DNA from 2 places in the Vibrio gigantis genome. Region 2 is predicted to be linked to the other one. Evidence: riboswitches for the same ligand, from Rfam matches in the RefSeq annotation. Region 2 holds a riboswitch; the other holds the start of a gene.
What was found. A riboswitch is a leader RNA that binds a small molecule or an ion and turns the genes downstream of it on or off. The one in region 2 is predicted to bind cyclic di-GMP.
Positions count from the first base shown of each region.

Region 1: linked by a shared signal. The riboswitch ahead of OCV56_RS10290 (TfoX/Sxy family DNA transformation protein) and the one ahead of gbpA (N-acetylglucosamine-binding protein GbpA) in region 2 are both predicted to bind cyclic di-GMP.

Region 1 is NZ_AP025492.1:2,342,058-2,350,101, forward strand. It holds gene cmoM (tRNA uridine 5-oxyacetic acid(34) methyltransferase CmoM) at 1-593, opposite strand, end outside; gene elyC (envelope biogenesis factor ElyC) at 709-1,557, shown strand; gene torR (two-component system response regulator TorR) at 1,743-2,456, opposite strand; gene torD (molecular chaperone TorD) at 2,742-3,389, shown strand; gene purR (HTH-type transcriptional repressor PurR) at 3,705-4,709, shown strand; cyclic di-GMP riboswitch class I at 4,880-4,965, shown strand; gene OCV56_RS10290 (TfoX/Sxy family DNA transformation protein) at 5,093-5,683, shown strand; gene OCV56_RS10295 (TVP38/TMEM64 family protein) at 5,817-6,497, shown strand; gene OCV56_RS10300 (putative signal transducing protein) at 6,527-6,844, shown strand; gene OCV56_RS10305 (alpha/beta fold hydrolase) at 6,960-7,757, opposite strand; gene glgA (glycogen synthase GlgA) at 8,043-8,044, opposite strand, start outside.
Region 2 is NZ_AP025493.1:745,778-753,821, reverse strand. It holds gene OCV56_RS19465 (SURF1 family protein) at 1-608, shown strand, start outside; gene OCV56_RS19460 (hypothetical protein) at 663-1,271, shown strand; gene OCV56_RS19455 (COX15/CtaA family protein) at 1,344-2,399, shown strand; gene cyoE (heme o synthase) at 2,389-3,363, shown strand; gene gbpA (N-acetylglucosamine-binding protein GbpA) at 3,475-4,941, opposite strand; cyclic di-GMP riboswitch class I at 5,014-5,103, opposite strand; gene OCV56_RS19440 (hypothetical protein) at 5,426-5,779, shown strand; gene OCV56_RS19435 (DUF3313 domain-containing protein) at 5,879-6,550, shown strand; gene OCV56_RS19430 (DUF3820 family protein) at 6,563-6,778, shown strand; gene aroG (3-deoxy-7-phosphoheptulonate synthase AroG) at 7,091-8,044, shown strand, end outside.

The sequences.
Region 1 (8,044 bases), on a different replicon from region 2:
ATCCATTGATAAACCTCTTCTGGCTTCAAGCCTTTTTGTGGTTGCAGCTTAAACCGTTTTCGATGTGGCATCCCATTCAATACATGAGGAATGTTGCCACAAATCACATTTTTCAGGACTAATCCGTGGTGGTTGTAAAACATTATCGAGGCGACGCCACCCGGTTTCACTTGTTCAAGTAATAAATCAAGCGCCTCTTTAGGGTCGGCTAGCCACTCCATAACGGCATGAAACATCACAAAGTCGACTTTATCGTCGAGATGCTCTGCCACTTTTTGTACCGGAGAATGGATAAACTGATATTGCTCTAACAGCCCCGCTTCGGTGATCCCTTCTTGAGCTAGCTTTAGCATCTCAGAAGAAAGATCGCATAGAGAAACCTTATGACCAAGCGCCGCAATTTTTTGCGACATCTGTGCCAACCCGCCCCCAGCATCAAGCACATGTAGTGGGGAAGCGGAATCTTTAAACTTGTTCAAAGCTTGTTCTAAATCTTCCCATACGATGATCTGACGGATCTCTCCTTTGTCGGAGCCGTAAATATTTTTTGCAAATTTGTGGGCAATATCGTCGAAATTACGGTCTTCAGTCACGGCTACTTGAGTTATTATGTCCTATCGTGCCTGCTATTCTGTCACAGGAATTTCAGGAATAAAGAGGCGATGTCTCTTTTTACTACTAAGTGATGTTTTTTCGGACTATTCGGATATGTTTGAGCTGAAAAAAGTAGTGTCTTCACTATTGATGCCACTACCAGCAATGTTAATTCTCGCTTTTCTGGGTTTAGCCCTAGTGATGTTTACTACCAAAAGGAAGACTGGTTGCCTAATCACCCTTTCAGCCCTATGTGGTATTTTCCTAATCGCTTTCCAGCCAGTTTCTAGTCAACTTTTAATGCCAATGGAAAGGCAACACACCGCTTTTTTACCTGTCGACGAAACCGTCGATTATGTAATGGTCCTTGGAAGTGGTCATGTCGTAGACGACCAAATCCCACCAACATCAGAGCTTAGCCGCACAGGTTTGATGCGTTTGAGTGAAGGGATTCGTATTCTACGCCTTTACCCTGGTGCAAAACTCATTTTATCTGGCTATGGCGGAGCTACTGAAGTCAGTAATGCAAGAATGATGGCCAAGGTTGCGCTAGCTCTTGGCGTTGCAAAACCAGACATCATTTTACTTGAAACAGCAAAAGACACTTGGGAAGAAGCTCGTCAAGCTGCAGCATTTGTTAAAAACAAAAGGATGGTGTTGGTGACATCTGCGAGCCATATGACTCGCGCACTCAATGAATTCCATGCTGCAGGCATGAAACCATTACCAGCTCCAACCAACTACCTCGCTCAGAAAGGGGTTTTGCAACCTTGGAATAAATACATGCCTAAAGCAGCCTATCTTGAACAGACTGAGCGTTATTGGCACGAAACCATGGGATTGGTCTGGCAAAGCCTACGCGACTGGCTAGACACCAGTAACGATATTTCGGAAGAACCAGTTGTTGTTACTGAGCCTTCGATCTTGATAGAGACAGACGGTGAAGTTTCTGCGGCTCAGTAAACTCAACCTAATATTTCTCTTTGCCTTATGTTTAACTCAGCCTATTGGCAGGTGGAATCGCAAAACAATTCGTAGGCTGTCAGTTCAATAACGACAACCGAGAAGCAATAAAAAAGCCGAGACATCAATGATGTCTCGGCTTTTTCGTTCACATGTCGTTGCTGACTAAAGGTTCACGAAGAACATTAGTCACCAGCGAACATGTAACCTTCACCATGAACCGTCACAAAGATTTGTGGGTTCTTAGGGTCAAATTCCATTTTTGCACGCATGCGACGGATAAGTACGTCGATGGTACGGTCATTAGGTGCGTCTACTCGGTGGCTGATCATATTCAGAATACGTTCGCGGCTTAATACTTGGTTAGGGTAAGAAGACAAAGCCACTAGCAGTTCGTATTCTGCTTTAGTCAGTTTCACCGGTTCGCCGTTTTTGCTTAACGCGCGACGAGGGATATCAAATGTCCACTCACCAAAACGAACCACAGACTCATCTAATGTTTCTTCTACTGCGCCCGCTGCTGTTTTACGAGCGGCAGAGATGCGCCAAAGTAGGTTTTTAACTCGAACCAATAACTCGCGAAGTTCGAAGGGTTTAGTAACGTAATCGTCAGCGCCCATTTCAAGGCCAACGATTTTGTCGATGCTATCCGTGCGTCCAGTAACTAAAATAATTCCAATGTCTGATTGACTGCGTAATTCGCGAGTTAGCATCAATCCATCTTCGCCTGGTAAGTTGATGTCTAGCATAATGAGGTCAACGTTGTTTTCTTCTAACACGTTTCTCATTTGAGCACCGCTTTCTGCTTCGCTCACTGTGTAACCTTCGTTCTGGAAGTACCCAACCAGTTTACTGCGGGTTACCACATCATCTTCTACGACTAATACGTGATAGCTCATCTACACCACTTTTCTTATTTAATAGTTTCAGTGACCATTCTATTCATAACTCGTAACAATTCTAGTGGTACACGAGATAAAAGCCAGAAAGATGAATCTTTTTTGATACAAGACAATCTTAAACCTTGCTATTTATCGTCCATCGCAATTCAATATAGGCATTACTACTAACGAGTAACTTTGCTTTTCGCAAATAACCTTGTTATTCAGCCTTGGTGTGCTTCTACACAAGTAACTTCAAGATACATATAAGTAACACCGCAAGACTAAATCAGGATCTAAGAAATGAAAGATACGAAAGCATTCAACGAGCAAAGAGCAGAAATATACTGGTGGCTATCAAGCTTATTCGCTAAAGAGCTCACTCAAGAAGAACTCGATCACTACCACTCTGTTGAAATTCGTTCTTTCCTAACTGGTTTAGGCGAAAATCAAACACTAAAACCATCGATAGATAAGTTAGTAGATGCGCTTAACCGTCTACAAACACGTGAAGATGCTCAGCTAGAGCTGTCTGCAGACTTTTGCGATCTTTTCTTAAAGACAGATAAACACGGCGCTCTTCCTTACGCTTCGATGTATATCGGCGAAACTGGCCTTTTGAACGATAAACCAGCAAAAGATATGGAAGAGATCATGGCTAAACACAACTTAGTGGTGAACCAAGACCTAAAAGAGCCAGCAGACCACATCGCTATCGAACTCGATTTCCTTGGCAACCTGATCATCCGTTCTAACGAAACTGAACTTGAAGAAGAACTAGAGAAATCGTTCGCCATTCAACAGCAGTTTATTGAACAGCAGCTGCTTACTTGGGTACCAAAGTTCAATGTAAAATGTCATGACATTGATGAATTCGGTTTCTACGCTTCAGTCTCATCTTTGCTACTCGCATTCTGTCAATTAGACACTCAATATTTAGCTGGTGAATAGCTTATTGGATGACTAGGTAAATAAATTCAGTAGAATGTGACAATTCACCCGGATTTCTGGGTGAATTTTATTGCGAGTAATTTCTAGTCAGTCTAAAATTGTGACCGCAAACGATAAAATATGAAACATTCACGAAATGCTATGCTTATTAAAGTTCAGAGCATTTCGGTGTTAAGACAAGCCGCTCAATAGCGGTTTTTTGTTTTTTAGCACTTTAGTACCCAAAGAGCCCTACAAATTTAAGCTCTTAGTTAGGTAGCTTAACGGCTACTTTATTCCGTACTTTGGGAAAGTAGCTTCTAATAGGATAAAACCATGGCCACTATAAAAGATGTCGCTCGCTTAGCCGGCGTATCAACAACAACCGTTTCTCACGTAATCAATAAAACTCGCTTTGTTGCAGAAGCAACTCAAGAAAAAGTAAACAAAGCGGTAGATGAACTGAACTATGCACCAAGTGCTGTTGCTCGTAGCTTGAAGTGCAATACAACACGCACTATAGGTATGCTAGTGACTCAATCAACTAACCTATTCTTCTCTGAAGTTATCGATGGTGTTGAGAGTTACTGCTACCGTCAAGGTTACACTTTGATCCTGTGTAATACGGGCGGCATCTATGAAAAGCAACGTGACTACATTCGAATGCTTGCAGAGAAACGTGTAGATGGCATTTTAGTTATGTGTTCTGACCTAACTGAAGAACTAAGAGAGATGTTAGACCGTCATGCTGACATCCCTAAAGTTATCATGGACTGGGGACCAGAGAGTTCTCAAGCTGATAAGATCATCGATAACTCTGAAGAAGGTGGCTACCTAGCGACCAAATACCTTATTGAACGAGGTCACTCTAAGATTGCATGTTTAAGTGGCCACTTAGACAAAGCAGCATGTGTTGAACGTATTGCCGGTTACAAGCGCGCACTCAACGAAGCTAAGATTTCTGCCGATGAAAATATGATCATCGAAGGCAACTTCGAGTGTGATACGGCAGTTCTTGCTGCAGAACAAATCGTTGAGATAGAAGATCGTCCAACGGCGGTATTCTGCTTTAACGATACAATGGCTCTCGGCCTAATGAGCCGCTTGCAAGAAAAAGGCATTCGCATTCCTGAAGATATCTCGGTGATCGGTTACGACAATATCGAACTGGCTGAATACTTCTCCCCGCCGTTAACCACCGTTCACCAACCAAAGCGTCGTGTTGGCAAGAATGCATTCGAAATTCTATTAGAGCGCATAAAAGACAAAGATCACGAAAAACGTGTCTTCGAAATGCACCCTGAAATTGTTGAACGAAGTACAGTTAAAACGTTAAATTAATTGACAATTTGAGTTTAATTTCATCAAGCGCACCTTTAGGTGCGCTTTTTTTATCAGCAACCATAATGAACCCAGATGCACAACAGAAAGATCATTAATTGAAGCAACATCACATTTTGAAATATCAACTGTGAGCTTCATTCAACAAAAACTTTATTCTATTTAATCAGTCACGCACAGGGCAAACCACTCGAAAGAGTGAGACGCAAAGCTTCCGGCCTAAACCACTTGTTGGTATGGTAGCGGGGTTACCGATGGCAAAATGCAGTAACTACTAATAATTTAGTAATTTACGGCTTATTGACAATTTAATTGCAACATTTTGCTAATCTCTCGGACCTGCTTATTTGGTGGCGTAGTTCAAATACACCGAGATAAATAACATGGATAAACCGATACTAAAGGACTCGATGAAGTTATTTGAGTCCCTAGGAAAAATAAAATCACGCTCAATGTTTGGTGGCTTCGGTCTTTTTGCTGATGACACTATGTTTGCTCTGGTTGTAAATGACCAGTTGCACATACGAGCAGACAAATGCACAACGAAGCAATTCGAACAACAAGGGTTTCAACCGTACGTCTACAAAAAACGTGGTTTCCCTGTCGTTACTAAATATTTCGCTTTACCTGAAGGCCTGTGGCAAGACCAAGAGAAAATCTTGGAACTCGCAACGACGTCTCTGGGTTTTGCTAAAGAAGAAAAAGCTGAACAGTCTTCTGCTAAGCCAACCCGACTCAAAGATCTACCAAATCTTCGACTCGCCACTGAGCGTATGTTGAAAAAAGCAGGAATCGATTCCGTAGAACGTTTATATGAATCTGGCTCTGTAAACGCCTTTAACGCCATCAAGGAATCGCATGCGTCCTCTGTCAGTATTGAACTACTGTGGGCGCTAGAAGGTGCAATCAATGGAACACATTGGTCTGTCATACCGCAGCAGCGTCGCGAAGAGCTTATCAATCGCGTCAATTAACATTGTCAGTGCAAACTATATACATAACTAAGCCGCATTCACTGCGGCTTTTTTTATATCTGGTGAAAGTTAATCTATGCTTTGCCTGTCTATCTATACTAATGGTATGCATTGAAAATTTGAGGAAGTATCAATGAGTAAGAAAATGATATTGGGTATTGTATTGGTCATAACGATCGTTTTATTAGGCATTAACTTTGGCCAATACCTCACACTGGAAAATGCCAAAGCACAGCAAGCGGTGCTAAATGACTATATTGGAAGTAACTTTATTGTAGCGGCAGCGACTTACTTCATTGCGTATGTATTGATCACCGCCTTTTCCATTCCTGGGGCAGCAGTTGTTACACTTCTTGGTGCTGCATTGTTTGGCTTCTGGAATAGCTTACTTTTGGTCTCTTTCGCCAGTGCGATCGGTGCAACTCTTGCCTTTTTGAGTAGCCGTTACCTGTTACGTGACTGGATTCAAACCAAATTTGGTGACAAATTAGCGACGATTAATAAGGGTGTTGAAAAAGACGGAGCATTTTATTTATTTTCTCTACGTCTGATTCCTGTATTTCCGTTTTTCCTTATCAACCTGTTGATGGGTCTAACACCGATGTCGGTGAGTCGTTACTACATTACGAGTCAAATCGGGATGTTGCCGGGGACTGCGGTTTTCTTGAACGCTGGTACTCAGCTCGCAGAAATTGATTCACTTTCGGGCATCGTCTCCCCTTCAGTACTATTGTCATTTGCGTTATTGGGGATATTCCCAATTGTTGCTAAATGGTTGATGAATAAGTTTCGCTCAACACCCGTAGCTGAATAACGCATATAGTCGAATAAGGTTCTATTTCAATGAAAATCTTCAGTGCATCGAATCCGACAGAAGCTCATATCATCTGTGGATTGTTAGAAAGTGAGAATATTGCCTGTGAAGTCCGTGGTGAGGGGTTGTTCGGTTTGAAAGGGGAAATCCCATTCACGGAAGAAACTGACCCTTACGTGTGGTTATATGAGCCAGAATTGGCCAGTAAAGCTCGCACGATCGTTAATGACTACCAAAAACAACAAGATTCGATCATCTATGAAGAGTGGCGTTGCGGTGAGTGTCATGAAGTCAACGAGGCGCAATTCGGTTCTTGTTGGCAGTGCGGAGCTAACTCTCCTGAATAAGTGGACTTAATGAAGCCTTAACCGCTTCACCTGATACCTCCTCTAAACAAAAACGGGAAGCTAACAATAGCTTCCCGTTTTTATTTCAATTCTGTTCAGATCACTGACTTAAAAATCATTGAATTTGCTTTTGGATAAACTCGATAGAGTGCTGATTAAATTCTTCAGGATTTTCGACATTACATACATGCCCACAGTTAGCTATTTCAACTAACTCGCTCGACTCGTGCGCTTCGACCATCTCTTTAACAGGTTTGATGAACATGTAATCTCGCTCCCCCATCAAATACAAAGTCGGAATCGGCAGCTCTCTGTCTTTGAAATACTTCATCAATGGGTTCACATCAGCCGTTAGGATAAACCAGCGTTTAAATTCTTTCTGGCACAATTTTTTGGCTTCACGGATAAACAGGTGGCGTGATTCTTTCTGACTCTTTTGCGGCATCACAACATAAGCAAAAAGGCTGTATAACCACATGTAAGGGATGATGTGCTTGCTAAGGTTACCCAACTTGATTAAGACTTGAGAGCGAGTGTTAAGTTTAGTAACGGCCCCCCCCAAGACCATTGAGCGTACACGGCCAGCAGCAAGCTCCGCGACATTTCGAACAATAATAGTGCCTAAAGACATGCCGACGAAATGTGCAGAACGGATTTTGAGGTGATCTAATACTTTAAGAATATCAAGCGTCACCGATTTGAACGTATAACGATTCGAAATCAGTTCTTTAAGTATGTTGTCTGATTTACCATGCCCTCTCAAGTCAATGAGCAGCAAGTTGAAATGCTGTTTATACGCTTTGATCTGCTTGAACCAGATGGAGGAGCTACCTCCTGCGCCATGCACAAATACAACCCACTCATCGCTCGTAGGGTGAGTAAATGTTTTATGAAATAGTAAACTCTCAGACATACCTATCGCTTTAATTATTAGAATGGAGCTATGCCTCATCACGAGGCAATGACTAAGGATATCACGCTATTAAGAACTTTAAGTGATAATAGTGTCAAACCTATCATTAATCATATGAATATCTACCTCACCTGTTCTACCTGACTAAAATGAGTTTGCAAGCTTTGTCTTCGTAAACGTGATGTGCTCTGACCAGAAAACAAAAAGGCACTCTACAATGAGAGCGCCTTAATTTACCACATGCTGTTATTGTGTTCCGGCTAGTTTTAAAACTGAATCAATAAGTT
Region 2 (8,044 bases):
ACATGAGTTTATCTGGGCAAGAGTCATTACCCCCTAAAACCCTAAACGGATTAAAAGTTGATGTTGAATTAGTCGATACGAGTGGCTTGATACTCTTGTTAGATAACCAGATTAACCAAGGAACGGTAGGGTATGTGATTTACATGTTGGGTGAGGTTCAATTTGAGGATGAAAACAAGCTCTTAGTGACTGAAAAACAATTATTGATCGATCTTGGGTTTGTTGCGGCAAGTAATGACAGAAGAGAGCTTCCTCAATTAGCAAGTATCAATGTACCGGCCACAATGTCAGGGCGCTTGTATACACGTTCAGTTAATCCTTTAAGTCATGAGTTGGGTTTAGAAAATACGACACCGAATAGAATCCAAAACCTAAACATAGCTGCGTTATCAGAGTACACCGGGCAGGAGGTGCTGCCCTTTGTATTCCAACCTCAGAGCTTAGATTCCTGGCCTTATGAGTTGTTATGGCGACCGACGGCTATGAAATCTGAGAAGCACTTTGGTTACTCGTTTCAATGGTTTGTAATGGCTGCCGTACTTTTGTTTTTGATGTTGTTGATAGGGTTCCGACATTTTAAGAAAAATAGCCCCATAAATAAGGACTAGGCACTCGAGATTGAAACAGTGTCTTAAAGGCAGTGCCTACCACAAGGAAGAAAGATGGATAAATCTCAAGCACAAATGAACCGGGAAAGTACTGATGCAAATATGGCTGAGCTTAAAAGCCGGCGTACTAAGGGACGTCTAGTATTAATCGGATTAGTTTTGATTTTCGCTTTACCTGCGATTATTGCCAAAACCGTGTTGGACCAGAATTGGTATACCTCAGGAGTCACTAACTCGGGTGAATTGATAGAACCTAGAACCACACTATCGGATTTCGGCGTAACGGTACCAATCGCAGGAGAGGGGTGGTTAGTCGGTTATATTGCTCCCATAGAATGTGAAAGCTTGTGTGAGCAACAGCTCCATTATTTGAATCAAAGCTATTTGGCGTTAGGTAAAAACAAAGAGCGGGTGACCCCCGTTGTTTTTGTATCGGAGGGTAACTTGTTATCGGGTTCGCTCGATAAGCCTGCTCTATCTCTGTTAGCTGGTGGCGATCAGTTAAGTACCGAGTTTTCACCGGCTTCCATTGTCATTATTGACCCACTAGGGCAGTTGGTTATGGAATACAAAAGTGTTTCAGAACCGTCGCAGTTAGTCGGGCAGTCTAAAGGCATGATTCATGATTTAAGAAAGTTACTTAAGTTGTCACGTGTTGGGTAGTTGAAAGTACAGGTAGATGACGTTAATGCTTGAGTGTTGTTAGCGAAGGGAATAAGTATAGGGAGATAAGTGATGCAGAATAAAGCCCCCGATTTACTGATGCTTGTGATGAGATTAACCATCTTGTTAACCCTTACCGTGATCGTTCTTGGAGCTTATACACGTTTGTCTGATGCTGGTCTTGGTTGTCCTGATTGGCCGGGGTGCTACGGTAAGATCACCGTGCCCTCTGATGCCCAAGCGGTGAATCAAGCCAATCTGCAATTTCCCGAGCGAGCACTCGAAGCAGAGAAAGCGTGGATTGAGATGATACATCGCTACTTTGCAGGAACATTAGGGCTGCTTATCTTTGTCGTTGTAGCTTGGTGTATTAAAAAGAATATTACTTCGATTGGGCTTCCTTTGCTTATTTCAGCCACTGTGATTTTTCAGGCTTTGCTTGGAATGTGGACGGTGACTCTCAAGTTGATGCCCGTTGTGGTTATGGCGCATTTGATGGGGGGCTTCACACTGTTGTCACTGTTGTGTCTGCTCTACTGTCGTTTGTCTCAATTCCAAAGCCGTTTTGGCGAGGCTTTTTATTCTCCATCACTTAAAGTTTGGGCGCTCTTTGGATTACTCATTGTGATTGGGCAGATACTACTTGGTGGCTGGACATCGTCAAACTATGCCGCTTTGGTGTGTACCCAACTGCCTATTTGTGAAGGTAACTGGATGAGCTACCTCGATTTCAAAAATGCGTTCGATTTTGCTCAACGCGGACATGATAATTATGAGTTTGGTGTGTTGGAGTATCCTGCAAGGCTCACCATCCATGTCATGCACAGGTTTGGGGCTATTGTGGCGACGTTAACGGTGCTGATGGTCGTGTACCAGTTATGGAAGTTTGGCCAAGCGCCCCATCAAAAGCTAAGCGTGATTGTCGCAATCGTGTTGTTCACTCAAATCAGTCTTGGGGTCAGCAATGTATGGTTTCACCTGCCAATCTCAGTTGCGGTTTTGCATAACCTAGTCGCAGCGATGTTGCTCATCAGCATGGTTGTAACCAATTTTGTGGTGTGGCAACGCAAACCGAGTGAGAGCTTGGTGAAGAACAGTGTATTACAAGGAGGTAATCATGGTAAGTAGAACGTCAACACAACATGAAGTAGTGGTTCAAGACGCAACCTTAAGTCATAAGATAACAGCCAACAACGACATAGCTTTAAGTAACGAAATGGCTGCAAAGAACAAAGCCACTTGGAAAGTTTACTTAACGCTGACCAAGCCTAAAGTGGTTGCTTTGATGTTGCTGACGACATTGGTCGGGATGTGTCTGGCTGTGCCTAATGGCTTACCTTTACAGCAAGCACTGTGCGGAATGATTGGGATAGGACTAATGGCGGGTTCAGCAGCTGCATTTAACCACTTGATCGATAAAAAGATCGACGGTCAGATGACTCGAACAAACCGACGACCTTTACCGTCAGGTGAGCTGAGTAGTGTGCGTGTATTCAGCTTTGCAGCGGGTATCGGCTTACTTGGATTCGTCACGCTTGTCGTGTGGGTCAATCAACTCACCGCTTGGCTAACTTTTGCAAGCTTGTTGGGTTATGCAGTGATTTATACCATGTACTTAAAGCGAGCGACGCCACAAAACATCGTGATTGCTGGGATCGCAGGTGCAATGCCTCCGCTATTGGGTTGGACGGCGGTTACCAATGAGTTGCACTCAAATGCTTGGTTGTTGGTGATGATCATCTTTATTTGGACGCCTCCGCACTTCTGGGCGTTGGCAATTCATCGTCGTGATGAGTATGCCAAAGTGAATATCCCCATGCTGCCTGTGACCCACGGAATCGAATACACTAAGACTTCTATTTTGCTCTATACCTTGTTGTTGAGCATCGTGTGTATATTGCCGGTGTTAGTCGGCATGAGCAGCTGGATATATTTGAGCGCTTCATTGGTGCTCAACGGTGGGTTTGTTTACCACGCTTGGGTACTTAAGTATCGTGATGAGCCTAATATGGCGATGAAGACCTTTAAGTTCTCCATCTATCATCTCATGATCTTGTTTGTTGCTCTGTTGGCAGACCACTATCTACTTTAACAACTGGCGTTTTTACTTTTACTGAACAAGAAAACGGATGCTTTGGGCATCCGTTTTTGTTTGGTTGATGACTAAAACGCACTTAATACAAAGTAAGTATCTAGCGAGTACTTAGTCCACTTTGTTCCAAGCACTTTGCCAGTGTGAACCGACACCTGGTTCGTACTGAGTTGCTGTTGGAGCCCATTGAACACAGTAACCAGAGTATGGGAACTCTTTACACTGATAAACGCCGCCGTCGCTGCTCAGAACCTTTGTTCCTGCTGTGTAAGACTCAATGCTTTCTGGGAACACGAAGTCGTAGTCGCCTGCTGGTGGCGGTGTTTGCTCGTCCATTAGGTGGAAATCAAGCGTGTTCTGATCCACTAAGTTACCTTGGTCATCTTTCGTCACAACCACAAGCATGTGGTGGCCAGCTTCAGACTTAGAAAGAGTCAGCTGAACACCTTCAACTTGTCCGTCTGTTAGGTCCGATTTCTGAGATGCAAGCGCTTCACGGTGATGGTTGTACACGGTAAGCTCAGCTTGGATATCGCCTGTTGCCGCTAACGTAAGATCTAGCTGGGTAGGTTGGCTCTCATCGATAATGTACTCTGACTCTAGACCTGTTACTTCTAGCTCATGCTCTGGCTCTGGAGTATCAATCTTGTAGCCGATTTCTACACTGTTAAAGCCAGAGCCTGCTTTTAGATAAACAGGGTTAGTGCCGTAAACGGGGGCGAAATCACCTTGGTCGTTCAATTGACCTGCTTTGATTTGCGTCTGCTCTTGGTTGATTTTAGAAGAAAGAGCGTAAGACCAATTATTGGCTTTGCCTTGCTCAGAACTTTCAATCACAAGCTCAGTGCTGTATGAAGCGTTCTCACCGGATTGATCGAATACGCGAGTGTAAACAGCGTCACCTACATTCAGGTCTTGTGTTGGGTTGATTTGACCGCCTTGATCCCAATCAGGAATGATAGGACCGTCGCCATCAAACTTCACGTCGATAACGTTGTAGAAAGCCGCAGCAGTGTCACCTACATCCCATACCGCAAGGATCACTTGATAACCTTCGCGTTCTGGCACATTACACAAGTGGCTTACTTGCATCGGTGGCTGTTTCATATTGCCTTCAACAACACAGAATGGCGTTAAGTCAAAGGAGCTGCGTGCCAAAGGCTGGTTTGGGTTCCAGTCTGGTTGAGTAATGTAATATTTCCAATCGCGAGTCTTGTGGTTAGCTGTGAACGTCCATTCAAAGTACTGAGAACCAGACTTGATAGGGCGTTTAACCCAGCGATCTGCTTTTTGCTCGTCTAGTGCTGCTGCTAAAGAAGATTGCGCACTGGCGATTTTCCCATCAGCAGGGCCGACTTCAGGAAAGCCTTCAGGGCCTTCCACACTTTGTGGCTCGTATTGGATACCACCACAGTTGGTGTTTTTCTCTTGCGTATCACTCGCGGGGAACTTACATAGGGCAACACGGCTCTCAGCAACGCCATTGTTGTATGCAGAGACATAACCGTGACCGAAGCTTGCACCGCTTACGCTAAGTAGCGATAGTGCGATGAGCGATTTTTTTGGGAGTTGTTTCATTATTTGTCCTTACTGTATTTGGCCGACAAAAAAGAGAACACTCCGGCATGCATTTACACTTAAATCCTATTAAGTGGCGGCCCCGCTATCATAGACAGAATATTTGTCGACAGACCGGTGGCTTTGCGTCCTATTCTTTCAAATAGTTTGCCAGAAGTGCGTTTGAGCAAACGAAATGTAGCCAACCAGTTTTATAAATGCGAATCAATCGATTGAAATGTGGAATGCCAATCTCGAACTTTTAATTCTTAATACAAATTAACTTGCTATATATTTCTTAAGTTAATGTATAAAATATTGATATAAATAAAGAAAGCATTTGCTCTAATCGTTTTTGTGAATGCTTTGAGTCTTTGTGCTTCGTTCTGTAGAACAATTGTGCTCATATCAAAACCAAACCTTTGGTTTCCACTAACCGAACTCTGACATGTCATGTATGAAAAAACGGACAATTGATTGGTATGAATTATATAAAGGAGTCGGTATGGAATTCACAGAACAAGACAGAGATGCGTTGTATCAAACGTGGATGTCACAAAAATCGAGAATGCGAATTACGCAGATGGAGTTTTCAAAAAAGCTAGGGATGAACCAGCTTGATTTCTCAAATGTACTGCGAGGGGAGACGCCATTGACCATGTCTTTCATCAGTCACTTTTGCCGTTTACTTCATTTAGAACCTAGAAATGTGTTCCCTTCACTTAAAGAAGGTAATGAGTCTGGACCTAAAGTGGTGTATTTGAAAAGTAGAATGAGTGTTGATGGCGAGATTCAAAACGCTTATATCGAAGGAAATCAGGTGATTGTAGAGTATGCTCATACCGTGCAGCATGACTAATTTTAGAGCTAGCTCTGAGTTTTAACCCCTTTTTCTACAATCTTCTCACATAGGGTATGGCATACTTAGTTGGATTTTTCTATTTAATGTAAGTGCGCTATGAAACCTTTAAAACTTCTCTTGCTTGTTGCAACCAGCATTTTTTTGTTTGGTTGTGCAGGCGGTCCAATTAAAACCGCAACCAAGTTCACCAGTTATGAAGATTTTCAGCCAGGTCCTGACGGTGGTGTTGACTTAGTTTGGGCCAGAATCGGTCTGCGTGACGCACAGCGTTTGAAATCCAAGTTAGATGATTACGATTCTGTAGTGATCGACCAAATTTTTGTTTTGGCAGAAGAAGGTTCGTTAGAGCAGGACGAAATTCAGGTGCTCACTACCCACATGGTTGCGCGTTTGGAAGAGAAAATATCGCCTCATAAAACGATTGTCGATGAACCTACAGGAAAGACGCTGCGCTTGAGTATCGCTCTAAGTAACGTTGAAACGCCCAACCCGATCTTAGCTGTAACGAGCAGTGTTCTGCCGTTTGGTCTTGCGATGTCAACCATATCTAAGGTGACAATAGGCGAACACAGCAATGTTGGGAGTGCGAGTGTAGAGTTATTGGTCAGTGATGCTCAAGAGGGGACGCCATTGTTTGCTGCAATCGACCGAGAAGCGGGGAATAAAGATTTTTCAACCATGATTGATTCGCTAGATGATGCCAAAGACGCGATCAACTATTGGGTTGAACGTTTAGGTGATACTCTACAGAACATAGATGACGCTTAGAAAGACCGAATAATGCTAGAGAAAGAGAACCTGATTAAGTTGGCTCGAATGCAGATGCCATTTGGAAAGTACGCGGGTCGTACACTGATTGACTTACCTGAAGAATATTTGCTGTGGTTCGACAAAAAGGGATTCCCGTCAGGCGAACTAGGCGACTTATTAAAATTGTGCCTTGCTCTCAAAATTGAAGGGCTTGATAGTGTCGTCAAGCCATTGAAAAGAATGTAATTAAACAAAAGCTCACGCTGATAACGTGAGCTTTTTTGTTTTTCAGTTCTACACAATTTCACAGGAATGCTGAAGCTTGAATAATTACTACTCTTGCTTTCCTATAAATTACGCAATCGATAACGTGTAAATAATGTTATACGGGGTGTTTTAAATATAAAACACAAAAAAATTGCGTTTATTTTCAATTAGTGATTGAAACTAGAGTTTTTACTAGTTAAGTTACAGGGAACAAGAAGATTAGTGCTGATAGAAAGTGACGTGAGACAACGTACATTCAGCTCAAGGATAGAAAAAAGGAAGAAGTAAGCAATGTTCCAGACTGATGATGTAAGAATTAACAAAGTAAAAGAGTTATTACCACCTGTTGCTGTTTTAGAAAAGTTTGCAGCGACAGAAATTGCTTCTTCTACAACCTTTGAAAGCCGTAAAGCGATTCACAATATTTTAGAAGATAGTGACGATCGCTTGCTTGTAATTGTTGGTCCATGTTCTATTCATGACACAGAAGCTGCTCTTGAGTACGGCAAGCGTTTAAAAGTGCTGCGTGACGAACTCGGCGATAAGCTTGAAATCGTAATGCGTGTTTACTTTGAAAAACCACGCACAACGGTAGGTTGGAAAGGTCTAATCAACGACCCGTACATGAACGATACGTTCAAACTAAATGATGGCCTTCGTTTAGGACGTAAGCTACTGCTTGACCTAACTGACATGGGCATGCCAACGGCAAGTGAATTCCTAGATATGATCACGCCTCAATACGTTGCTGACCTAATCAGTTGGGGTGCAATTGGCGCACGTACGACAGAATCTCAAGTTCACCGTGAGCTGGCTTCAGGCCTATCTTGCCCAGTTGGTTTTAAGAATGGTACTGATGGCAACATCAAGATCGCAACAGATGCTATTCGCTCTGCTAGCGCTTCTCACCACTTCTTATCGGTAACTAAGTACGGTCATTCAGCTATTGTTGAAACAGCAGGTAACCCTGATTGTCATATCATCCTACGCGGTGGTAAAGAGCCAAATTATAGTGCAGAGCACGTTGGTAAGATTAAAGAAGAGCTAGCAGCTTCAGGTCTTCCACAAAAAGTGATGATCGATTTCAGTCACGCGAACAGCTCTAAGCAGTTCAAACGTCAAATGAACGTGTCTGATGACGTGAGCGCACAAATTTCTGGTGGTGACAAAGCTATCTTCGGTGTGATGATTGAATCTCACCTTGTTGAAGGTCGCCAAGACTTGGTTGATGGTAAAGCTGCAACT